Regions from separate parts of the Mesorhizobium japonicum MAFF 303099 genome, predicted to be linked through region 1. Evidence: predicted binding sites of a transcription regulator. Region 1 holds the regulator's gene; the other holds the start of a gene.

Region 1 (5,413 bases):
GCCTTTCGGCCCTTCGGTCAGCACCAGTTCGGCGCCGAGCAGCGCCAGCATCTTGCGGCGCTCGACCGACATCGTTTCGGGCATGGTCAGGATGAGCTTGTAGCCCTTGGCGGCGGCGGCGAAGGCAAGCGCGATGCCGGTGTTGCCCGAGGTCGGTTCGATCAGCGTCGTCTTGCCGGGCGAGATCTTGCCGGCCGCCTCCAGCGCCTCGATCATCGCCACGCCGATGCGGTCCTTGACCGAGGCGATCGGGTTGAAGAATTCGAGCTTGGCCACGAGATTGGCGACAACCCCCTTCTCCTTGGCGAATTTGTCGAGCCGGACCAGGGGCGTGTCGCCGATCGTGTCGGTGATGGAACTGTAGATGCGGCCGCGGCCGGGGACGCGGGCGGAGGTGACGGGCTTGTTCATTGGTTTCGCTCCCAGGATTTCAGGCAAGTGGCATTGCAGCCGGCAAGATAGGGCTTTCAGCCGCGCAACATAAGCTGTCGGCCGGAAATATCCGAGTGGGGCCTGTGTCTAAAACGCCCTTGTCCCGGAAAAGCATTTCACGGGAAAGCCTGGCCCCGGAATGTTTTGGCTGAAAGCGTGCTACTGACGGGCCGCGATCGCTGCCGCGGCGCCCACCATGAAGCCGGCGGCGGTGCGGTTCAGCAGCTTCAGCGCGCGCGGCGATTTCAGGAACCAGCGCGCCTTGGCGGCGAGCGCCAGGTAGGGAACCAGTACGACGAACAGCACGACCACCGTCAGCGCGGCGAGAATGCCGTAATCGGCCAGCGTGATCGTCTTCAGGTCGACGATGGTCGGGGTGATCGCCAGGTAGAAGATCATCGTCTTCGGATTGCCGAGCGTGACGGTGAGGCCGGCGACAAAGCTCGACACCAGTCCGCCCTTGCCCTTCCTGGCTTCGACCGTCTCGGGCGTGATGCCGGCGGTCCAGAAACGCCAGCCCAGAAACGCCAGATAGGCGACGCCGGCCCATTTGATGGCGAGGAACACCATGCCGAAGGTCTGCGCGACGAAGGCGAGGCCGAGCACCACGGCGGTCAGGTAGGTGAGGTCGCCCAGCATCAGGCCAAAGGACATGGCCAGCGACGAGCGGAAGCCGGAGCCGAGCGCCCGCGCGACAAGCGCTGTGACGCCGGGGCCAGGAATGGCGGCGGCGATGCCGAGTGCGGCACTGTAGGCGAGGAAGCCGGTGAGGGTCATGGCGAGTGGTCCTGGATCAGGCGATCCTTTTCGCATGGAACGGGCCAGGGTTGAATTCCCTGGCAGCCGGATTCTATTGCACCAGATACCGCGCCATCCGAGTAAGATCCCTCAGGACCGGCCGCCATCATAGGTCACGCGCCAGATCGAGCCGTTGCCATCCTCGGTCATGATCAGCGCGCCGTCATGGGCCACCGCCACGCCCACCGGCCGGCCCCAGACCTCGCCGTTGGAGACGACGAAGCCGGTCATGAAGTCCTCATACTCGCCGGTCGGCTTGCCGTCCTTGAACAGCAGGCGGACGATTTTGTAGCCGGTCCTGTTGCCGCGATTCCACGAACCGTGCAGGGCGACGAAGGCATCGCCCCGGTATTCCTTGGGAAAACCGCTGTCGGCGGGCAAATCCTTGCGGTCGTAGAATGCGATGTTGAGCGGCGCCGAATGCGCCTGCATCAGCACGTCGGGAATGGTTGCCTTGCCGGCGAGATCGGGGCGCGCGCCCTTATGGCGCGGGTCCTCGTGATTGCCGATATAGTACCAGGGCCAGCCATAGTACGCGCCGTCCTTGACTGAGGTGGCGTATTCGAACGGCACATTGTCGCCCAGCGCGTCGCGCTCGTTGACGACGCACCACAGCGCGCCGGTCGCCGGCTGGATGGTCATGCCCGAGCAGTTGCGCAGGCCGGTGGCAACGATGCGGCCGTTCTTGCCGTCCGGATCGAAGGCCTGCACGTCGGCGCGCCCCTCTTCGGAGCCCCAGGTCGCGCCCAGCGGCTTCGATTTCACCCACACGTCGAGGCCGCCTTCCGGCGCCTTGCCCATGTCTTCGGCGACGTTCGAACCGGAGCCGACCGACAGATAGAGCGTCTTGCCATCCGGCGAGAAAACAATGTCGCGGGTCCAGTGATGGTTCGACGGAATATTGGCGACGATGATTTCGGGTTCGCCCGATGCCTTCAGGTCGCCACTGCGGTAGGCGAAGCGCACGATGCTGTCGCTGTTGGCGACATAGACCCATTGCGGATCATCGCCCGGCGGATAGAAGGCAATGCCATAGGGCTGGTTGAGATTGCCGGCGAAGATGCCGTCCTCGGCGGGCTTGGCGCTGTCCTTGGCCAGGCGATAGACGCGGACCTGGTTGGCTTCGCTGTCGGCGACGAACAGGTCGCCATTGGGTGCGACACGCACGACACGCGGATTGTCGATGCCGGATGCGATCAGCTCGGCCGAAAAGCCCGGCGGCAATTGCGGCTTCGCGCCCGCCGGCATGTCGGCAAGCCCGGCACTGTTCGACACCGACTTGGTGACATAGGGCTTTGGCAGGTCTTCCGGCTTGATCAGGCGAAGCACGCCAGGCCTGTCGGCTCGCCAGTCGCCGAAGGCGGCAGCGCCCTTCAGCACCGGCTGGTCCGCCTGCTGGGCGAACCCCGCTGTTGTGAGAAAGAGGGCGGGGATCACCAGCCCGGCCAATCGGATCATCTTGTCCTCCATTTGGTCGCGAAGGAACGGCCGATTTGCCCCCGGGGTTCCGCCTCACACGACGAGTTGAGGGAGGCGATTTGCCTGTTTATGTCCCGGCAGCGTAAAAATCGTCGTCGAGGCGTTTTTCAAGCGCGACGAGATCGGCCGGCAGCGGCAGGCCCATGGCGCGCATTTCCCGCAGTTTTTCGCGCAGCTGTTCCTGGATTTCGTGCTGGTCTTCCGGCTGGTTGACCATCTCCTCGAGCAGCAGGCTGATCCGGGCCTTGAGTTCTTCGAGCGCCATTGTTTTTCTCCTCGCTGCCCGTCTCTTGCCGTTCGGGGTCCTACCTTAACATGCGCGATATCAGCTGCGCGGTATAATCGACCATCGGCACGATGCGGGCGTAGTTCAGCCGGGTCGGGCCGATGACGCCGAGCGCGCCGACGACGCGGGCATCCTTGTCGCGATAGGGCGCGACCACCAGCGACGAGCCCGACAGGGAGAAAAGCTTGTTTTCCGAACCGATGAAGATGCGCACGCCCGATCCCTGCTCGGCGAGGTCGAGCAGCTGGATCAGCCCGTCCTGCGTCTCCATGTCCTCGAACAGATGGCGCAGCAATTCGATATCGGCCTGGGCGGTGACGTTTTCGAGCAGATTGGCGCGGCCGCGCACGATGAGCCGTGCCGGCAGGCCGCTTTCGGCGCCCGCCCACACAGCCAGCCCCTTCTCGACGAGGTCCTGCGACAGCGTGTCGAGGGCCGCTCTCGTCTCTTCCTTGATGCGCGCGATTTCGGTGCGCGCCTCGGCCAGTGTACGGCCGCGAATATGGGCGTTGAGGAAATTCGAGGCCTCGTGCAGCTGCGAGACGGTGATGCCCGCCGGCAGCTCGACGACGCGGTTCTCGACGTCGCCATTCTGCGACACCAGCACGGCAAGCGCCTTGGTCGGCTCCAGCTGGATGAATTCGATATGCTTCAGCGCCACCTCGTTCTTGGCGGCTAGCACCAGGCCGGCGCCGCGCGACATGCCCGACAGCATCTGGCTGGCCTCGGTCAGCATGTGCTCCAGCGTCGCGCCCGAGCCTGAGGCCCGCACCTGCGCCTCGATGGTGCGGCGCTCCTCGTCGGAGAGGTCGCCAAGCTCCATGAAGGCATCGACGAAGAAGCGCAGGCCCGCTTGCGTCGGCAGCCGGCCGGCGGAGATGTGCGGCGCGTAAATCAGCCCGAGATGCTCGAGGTCGCTCATTACATTGCGGATGGTGGCCGGCGACAGCGAGGACGGCAGGATGCGCGACAGGCTGCGCGAGCCCACGGGTTCGCCGTCCCTCAGATAGGAATCGACGATGCGCCGGAAGATGTCGCGAGAGCGCATGTCGAGTGATTGAAGTGCCAGCGGCTGCGAACCCGGATCGATTGCCTTGGTCATTCGGCCAAAAACCTCCTGGTTCAGGATATAGACTTCGGCACGGTGGGCGCAACCGGTCTCTGTATCGGATCGCACGGTCCGTTTTCCTTTGCGCGCTGCCCCCCATGCGGCTAAAAGCCGGCCACGATTCCGAAAAATGACTGGGAAAGAAGCCTGAATGCGCCCCTCCAAACGCCAATTCGACGAAATGCGCGCCATCTCCTTCGAGCGCGGCGTCTCCAAGCACGCCGAAGGCTCGTGCCTGGTGAAGTTCGGCGACACCCATGTCCTGTGCACGGCGAGCCTCGAGGAAAAGGTGCCGGGCTGGATGCGCAATTCCGGCAAGGGCTGGGTGACGGCCGAATATGGCATGCTGCCACGCTCGACCGGCGAGCGCATGCGCCGCGAGGCCTCCGCCGGCAAGCAGGGCGGCCGCACGCTGGAAATCCAGCGCCTGATCGGCCGTTCGCTGCGCGCCGTCGTCGATTTGCAGGCGCTGGGCGAACAGCAGATCACCGTCGATTGCGACGTCATCCAGGCCGACGGCGGCACCCGCACCGCCTCGATCACCGGCGGCTGGGTGGCGCTGTACGACTGCCTGCGCTGGATGGAAGCCCGGCAGATGGCCAGTGTTTCGAAGGTGCTGAAGGACCATGTCGCGGCGATTTCCTGCGGCATCCATGACGGCCAGCCGGTCATCGACCTTGATTATCTCGAGGATTCCGCGGCCGGCACCGACGCCAATTTCGTCATGACCGGCAAGGGCGGCATCGTCGAGATCCAGGGCACAGCCGAGGGCGAGCCTTTCTCGGAAGACCAGTTCGCCGAGTTGATGGGCCTGGCCAAGAAAGGCATCCAGCGCCTGGTCAGCCTGCAACAGATGGCGGTGGCGTAAGCCATCGATTTTCTGGTGACCCCCTCCGCCATCCTTGAATCAGCCCTGTACGTCACCGATCTGGCGGCGGCGGAACAATTCTATGTCGGCGTGCTCGGCCTCGACCTCCTCGGCAAGGTCGACGGCAGGCATCTTTTCTTTCGCTGCGGGCCGGGCGTGCTGCTGGTCTTCAACGCCGAGGCGACCAGAATACCGCCAGCGCCGGACGCCCGGCTGCCGGTGCCGCCGCACGGCGCGGTCGGCGAAGGTCATCTCTGCTTTGCGGCCAGCGCGGATGAAATCGTCGGCTGGAAGGCGCATCTCGAAGCGAAGAAGATCGCCATCGAAAGCGAATTCGAATGGCCGCAAGGCGGCCGTTCGCTCTATATACGCGACCCCTCGGGCAATTCGATCGAGTTCGCCGAGCCGAGAATTTGGGGCCTTTGATGCATACACTTGATGG
Region 2 (5,413 bases), 1.0 Mb from region 1:
GGCCGTCGCCGAGACGCTGGTTGCTGCCGGCTACCGAGAGATTGGGGTCGACCACTTCGCCTTGCCGGACGACGAGCTCGCATTGGCTCAGAAAACCGGTCGCCTGCGGCGCAACTCCCAAGGTTACTCTGCCGACACCTGCAAAACCCTGATCGCCTTTGGTGCGTCGGCTATCGGGCGTGTTGGAGAGGGTTACGTCGAGAACGCAGGCGCGCTGGAGGCCTATAGTCAGCATATCGCAGCTGGTCGCTTGGCAACGTCGAAGGGCTACCGTCTCATCGGCGAAGACCGCGTCCGAGGCGCAATCATCGAGCGACTGATGTGTGATCTCGAGGCCGACGTACCGGCAATCTGTGCCGCCCACGGATTTGATTGGACCCATTTTCTCGATTCAGCTGAGCGCTTGGCGATGCTGGCCGACGACGGGATAGTGGACGTCGAGAATGGCTTCATCCGCGTGCGGCATGGCCATCGCATTTTGCTTCGCTCTGTTGCTGCCGCGTTCGACGCTTATCTCGACCAATCGTAGTGAGCCACAGCGAGTCACCATGAGCGGAGGCCTGAGAAGGTCGACTGTTGCAATCCGCTGTGGATCGGAAGTCCTTTGTGTACCCGTTTTTGCAGCACCGTGATGTTCAGTGCCCTGTACGAGCAATGCCCGCGTTTCCGGATCACGAGGGGTATTTGCAGCGCTCGAAACGCCGCTTTGGTTCAGTGCGAACACGAGGAATGGTCGGCATGTTCACTTCTATAGGGGGAGATGGCCACCTTACTCTGCTCCGTGAACCCTGGGACGTCATCGCGCTTTCGGCAGGCGTTCAACGAATACGAATCCTAGGTGTTAAGGACATCCCATGGCATTCAATATTGCGATCTATCTGAATCGTATCGGCCTTGCTCGAGTGCCGACAACGGTCGACGGTCTTGTTGCCCTTCAGCAGGCTCAAATGCGCGCGATTCCCTTTGAAAACATCGATGTGCTGTTGGGTGATATACCCAATCTGACTGAGAATTCGATCTGGGCCAAACTGATCAATGCCCGGCGAGGGGGGTATTGCTTCGAATTGAACAAGTTGTTTGGCTTGGCGCTCGAAGCACTCGGTTTCACGATCCAGCCCATCCTTTGCAGAGTGCGTATGGGTGCTGCGGAGGGTGGGCCACGCACACACCAGGCATTCATCTTAACCATCGAGGGCGTCGACTGGCTCGCCGACGCTGGCTTCGGTGGTCCAGCACCGATTGCACCGCTACGGATCGATACAGAGGAACTGCAAACAGCTGGCCGTGACGTGTTTCGCCTGCGAGCTGACTCCGCCAGCGGAGAACTCGTCGTTGAACGCAAGAACGGGAATGAATGGTTCCCTCTTTATGGTTTCGATCGAGCCACCGCCTTGCCCTCAGATTTTGAGGGCGCCAACTTCATCTGCGCTCGCTGGGACCGTTCGCCGTTTCCATCCAGCCTCATGATGAGCGTGCTGACAGCCGAAGGGCCTGCGAACTTGTTCAACAAGGATTTCAGCTTGATTCGGAACCAAATTGAGGAAACAGAAACCCTCAAAACGAAGAGCGAACTGCAGCGAGTCTTGTCCGATGTTTTTCGGCTGCACCTTCCTCGGTCCACGATTGATTCGTTGTGGGAAAAGCTTGGGTCGCGTGGACGGGTATAGGAAAGAAGGCCGTCAAGCCTTGCACTGCGGCGGTTTTCAGCAGTCGGATTTGCCCTTTTTGCAGGCACCGTGTGTGGCATCACTCGAAGCCCCATACGTAAATGACCCTGCTCGCTTAAGACCGCTCACCAGCCGTCAGCGGTGGCAGCCAATCGGCAGCTCTAACCATGATCTCCGAATTGGAAAGGTGAGCGTCGGTTACGGTGTCGCCACAAGCGATCAAGCATACCAGTCGACCCAGCATCAGGCTGCGCTGCCGTGTCCACCGCGCGCTACTAGCGCTCACCAGATCGGCTGGATGAGAACCTTCCATGCCCGGTCGGAGACCTATCGCGCGGCGCAAGCATGCATCACCGATGCGCACACCCGGCATCCACATTCTCGATTTTGGGGCAATGGAACGACCGCGTCATCCGATGGGCAGTTCTTTCGCGCGAGCGACCGAGCGGCGAAGCGCGGCGACGTCAATCTGCACTATGGCAGCGAGCCGGGCTCGAAGTTCTATAGCCATCTGTCAGATCAGTACGGCTACTTCAGCATCCTGCCGATCAGCCCGACCGAAAGCGAGGCAGCCTATGTGCTCGGTGGGCTGTTCGACCAGGACACGATCCTCGACATCCAGGAACACTTCACCGATACGGGCGGCGCGAGCGATCACGTCTTCGGGCTGTTTGCCCTGATCGGCAAACGCTTCGCGCCGCGACTACGCAACCTCAAGGACCGGAAGTTCCGCACGTTCTCCGAAGCGATGAGCGCTCCTTTTGGCGATGCAACCCGAGGTTAGGGATGAATTGCAAAAGGCTCAAGACTGTTCGGCTTGCCGTCGATTCCGGCCGACTGCTCGGCCGTTAATTTCACATAATTTCACATTCCAAATAAGACACAAAAGTCGGCCCAAAGCTTACGGCCGAAACGCGCGTAGGCAGTGGGATTGCGCCGTAAATGGGGGTCCGGCTTCCGCGCCGATTCCACATCTTTTGCCCTCCGGTCCGTCCCCCCGCCCGTCTTGACTAAGTACGAACCTACAGCCTATCTCACGATCATCTTAGCACTCCCCAATAGCGAGTGCTAACCACCCTCCGGCAACGGAGAACCTTTCAACCTGCGCACCAGGGATAGTAAAAATGGCACAGTCGAATTTGCGGCCGCTTCATGACCGCGTGGTCGTTCGCCGAGTCGAATCCGAATCCAAGACCGCCGGCGGGATCATCATACCCGACACGGCAAAGGAAAAGCCGCAGGAAGGCGAGATCATCGCCGTCGGTTCCGGCGCCCGCGACGAAGCCGGCAAGCTCGTTCCGCTGGACGTCAAGGCCGGCGACCGCATCCTGTTCGGCAAGTGGTCGGGCACCGAAGTCAAGCTCAATGGCGAAGACCTTCTGATCATGAAGGAAGCCGACATCATGGGCATCATCGGCTAACACGCCGCTGCCTTTCATCCGTACCATCCAATCTGAATTTCGGGCGAAATGCCCAGGAGTACAAAATGGCTGCCAAAGACGTGAAATTCTCTCGTGATGCCCGCGAGCGCATGCTGCGCGGTGTCAACATCCTCGCCGACGCGGTGAAGGTGACGCTCGGCCCCAAGGGCCGCAACGTCGTTATCGACAAGTCGTTCGGCGCCCCGCGCATCACCAAGGACGGCGTCACCGTCGCCAAGGAAATCGAGCTTGAAGACAAGTTCGAAAACATGGGCGCTCAGATGGTCCGCGAAGTTGCTTCGAAGACCAACGACATCGCCGGTGACGGCACCACGACCGCAACCGTTCTGGCGCAGTCGATCGTCCAGGAAGGCCACAAGGCGGTTGCTGCCGGCATGAACCCGATGGACCTGAAGCGCGGCATCGACCTCGCGGTTAGCGACGTCGTCTGGACGCTGATCAAGAACGCCACGAAGATCAAGACCTCGGAAGAGGTTGCCCAGGTCGGCACAATCGCCGGCAATGGCGACGAGTCGGTCGGCAAGATGATCGCGGAAGCGATGCAGAAGGTCGGCAACGAAGGCGTCATCACGGTTGAGGAAGCCAAGACCGCCGAGACGGAACTCGAAGTCGTCGAAGGCATGCAGTTCGACCGCGGCTATCTCTCGCCCTACTTCGTCACCAACGCCGACAAGATGGTTGCCGATCTCGAGGACGCCTACATCCTGCTGCACGAGAAGAAGCTCTCGAACCTGCAGGCGATGCTGCCGGTTCTCGAAGCCGTCGTGCAGACCTCGAAGCCGCTGCTCATCATCTCGGAAGACGTCGAAGGCGAGGCCCTGGCCACGCTGGTCGTCAACAAGCTGCGTGGCGGTCTGAAGATCGCCGCCGTCAAGGCGCCGGGCTTCGGTGATCGCCGCAAGGCCATGCTGGAAGACATCGCCATCCTCACCGGTGGCCAGGTCATCTCGGAAGACCTCGGCATCAAGCTCGAGAACGTCGGCCTTGACATGCTCGGCCGCGCCAAGAAGGTGTCGATCTCCAAGGAGAACACCACCATCGTAGACGGTGCCGGCAAGAAGGAAGAGATCCAGGGCCGCGTCGCCCAGATCAAGCAGCAGATCGAGGAGACCACCTCGGACTACGACAAGGAGAAGCTGCAGGAGCGTCTCGCCAAGCTCGCGGGCGGCGTTGCGGTGATCCGCGTCGGCGGTGCGACGGAAGTCGAAGTCAAGGAAAAGAAGGACCGCGTTGACGATGCGCTGAACGCGACACGCGCAGCCGTCGAAGAAGGCATCGTTCCCGGCGGCGGCGTTGCCCTGCTGCGCGCTTCGCTGAGCATCAACGCTGTCGGCGCAAACTCCGACCAGACCGCTGGCATCAGCATCGTGCGTCGTGCGCTGCAGGCTCCGGCCCGCCAGATCGCGGCCAACGCCGGTGCGGAAGCCTCGATCGTTGCCGGCAAGATCCTTGAGAACAAGGGCGCGACCTTCGGTTTCAACGCCCAGACCGGCGAATATGGCGACATGATCGCCATGGGCATCGTCGATCCGGTCAAGGTCGTGCGCACGGCTCTCCAGGACGCGGCCTCGGTCGCCGGCCTGCTGGTCACCACCGAAGCCATGATCGCGGAGGCTCCGAAGAAGGAGTCGGCTGGCGGCGGCGGCATGCCTGGCGGCATGGGCGGCGGCGGCATGGGCGGCATGGGCGGCATGGATTTCTAATCTAGCCTCTATCAGCTTTCGGATACCGAGAGGGCGGCACCGACGCCGCCCCCTTTTTTTTGGGACGGAGCCGGTCGGAAAAGGTTTGGGCTCGCGTGATATTGTCGTGCGCGCGCCTACACGGCCACACTACATCGTCGCAGTGGAGCTTTCGGGTGGCGAACTGAACAAACATGGCTTTTTGCGCGACCATCAAGACTTAGCAGCGCTTAAGCCACTACATCGATGGCACGTTCGACCATGGCGGTCGGTTTTCGATATGCCTGATATGAGCGGCCGTGGAAGCCGCTCAAAGAATGATACCGCAGTGCTGTTGCCAACGTCGGCGGTTTCGATGATCGACTCCGCCTATGCCAGCTCTTCACGAGCTCTATCCGCGCTTGCCTGTTATGGAGCGAAAGCCTTAGCGCGACTCGTGATTGAGGCTGTCATTGCTATGGGCTAATCAGTCGGGAAGCTGCGCTTGCAATGACGGAGGGCCGGAACGATTTCGTCCGATCATCTGGCACAAGTTGTGCTTATTAGTACGTTGCGAAGCTAGTAACTTAACCATGAAGGGGGACGACGGTTTGACCGTGACACAGTCGCTGACGAGACGTCT

The links. Region 1 encodes HrcA, which represses chaperone genes, less so after heat shock. Its sites were predicted from a motif close to GTTAGCACTCNCNNNNNGNGAGTGCTAAC; they were not measured.
Region 2: groES (co-chaperone GroES) is a predicted target of HrcA. The motif match lies at 2,712-2,740, and genes of this name have one in related genera.

Annotation. Positions count from the first base shown of each region.
Region 1 covers NC_002678.2:3,663,350-3,668,762, forward strand. The annotation lists gene cysK (cysteine synthase A) at 1-411, opposite strand, end outside; gene MAFF_RS18995 (LysE family translocator) at 592-1,209, opposite strand; gene MAFF_RS19000 (PQQ-dependent sugar dehydrogenase) at 1,321-2,688, opposite strand; gene MAFF_RS19005 (hypothetical protein) at 2,777-2,974, opposite strand; gene hrcA (heat-inducible transcriptional repressor HrcA) at 3,015-4,097, opposite strand; gene rph (ribonuclease PH) at 4,255-4,971, shown strand; gene MAFF_RS19020 (VOC family protein) at 4,987-5,397, shown strand; gene rdgB (RdgB/HAM1 family non-canonical purine NTP pyrophosphatase) at 5,397-5,413, shown strand, end outside.
Region 2 covers NC_002678.2:4,686,660-4,692,072, reverse strand. The annotation lists gene hemN (oxygen-independent coproporphyrinogen III oxidase) at 1-529, shown strand, start outside; gene MAFF_RS23825 (arylamine N-acetyltransferase family protein) at 855-1,667, shown strand; partial or broken gene MAFF_RS23820 (Tn3 family transposase) at 1,936-2,427, shown strand; gene groES (co-chaperone GroES) at 2,792-3,088, shown strand; gene groL (chaperonin GroEL) at 3,154-4,812, shown strand; gene MAFF_RS23805 (NAD-dependent succinate-semialdehyde dehydrogenase) at 5,364-5,413, shown strand, end outside.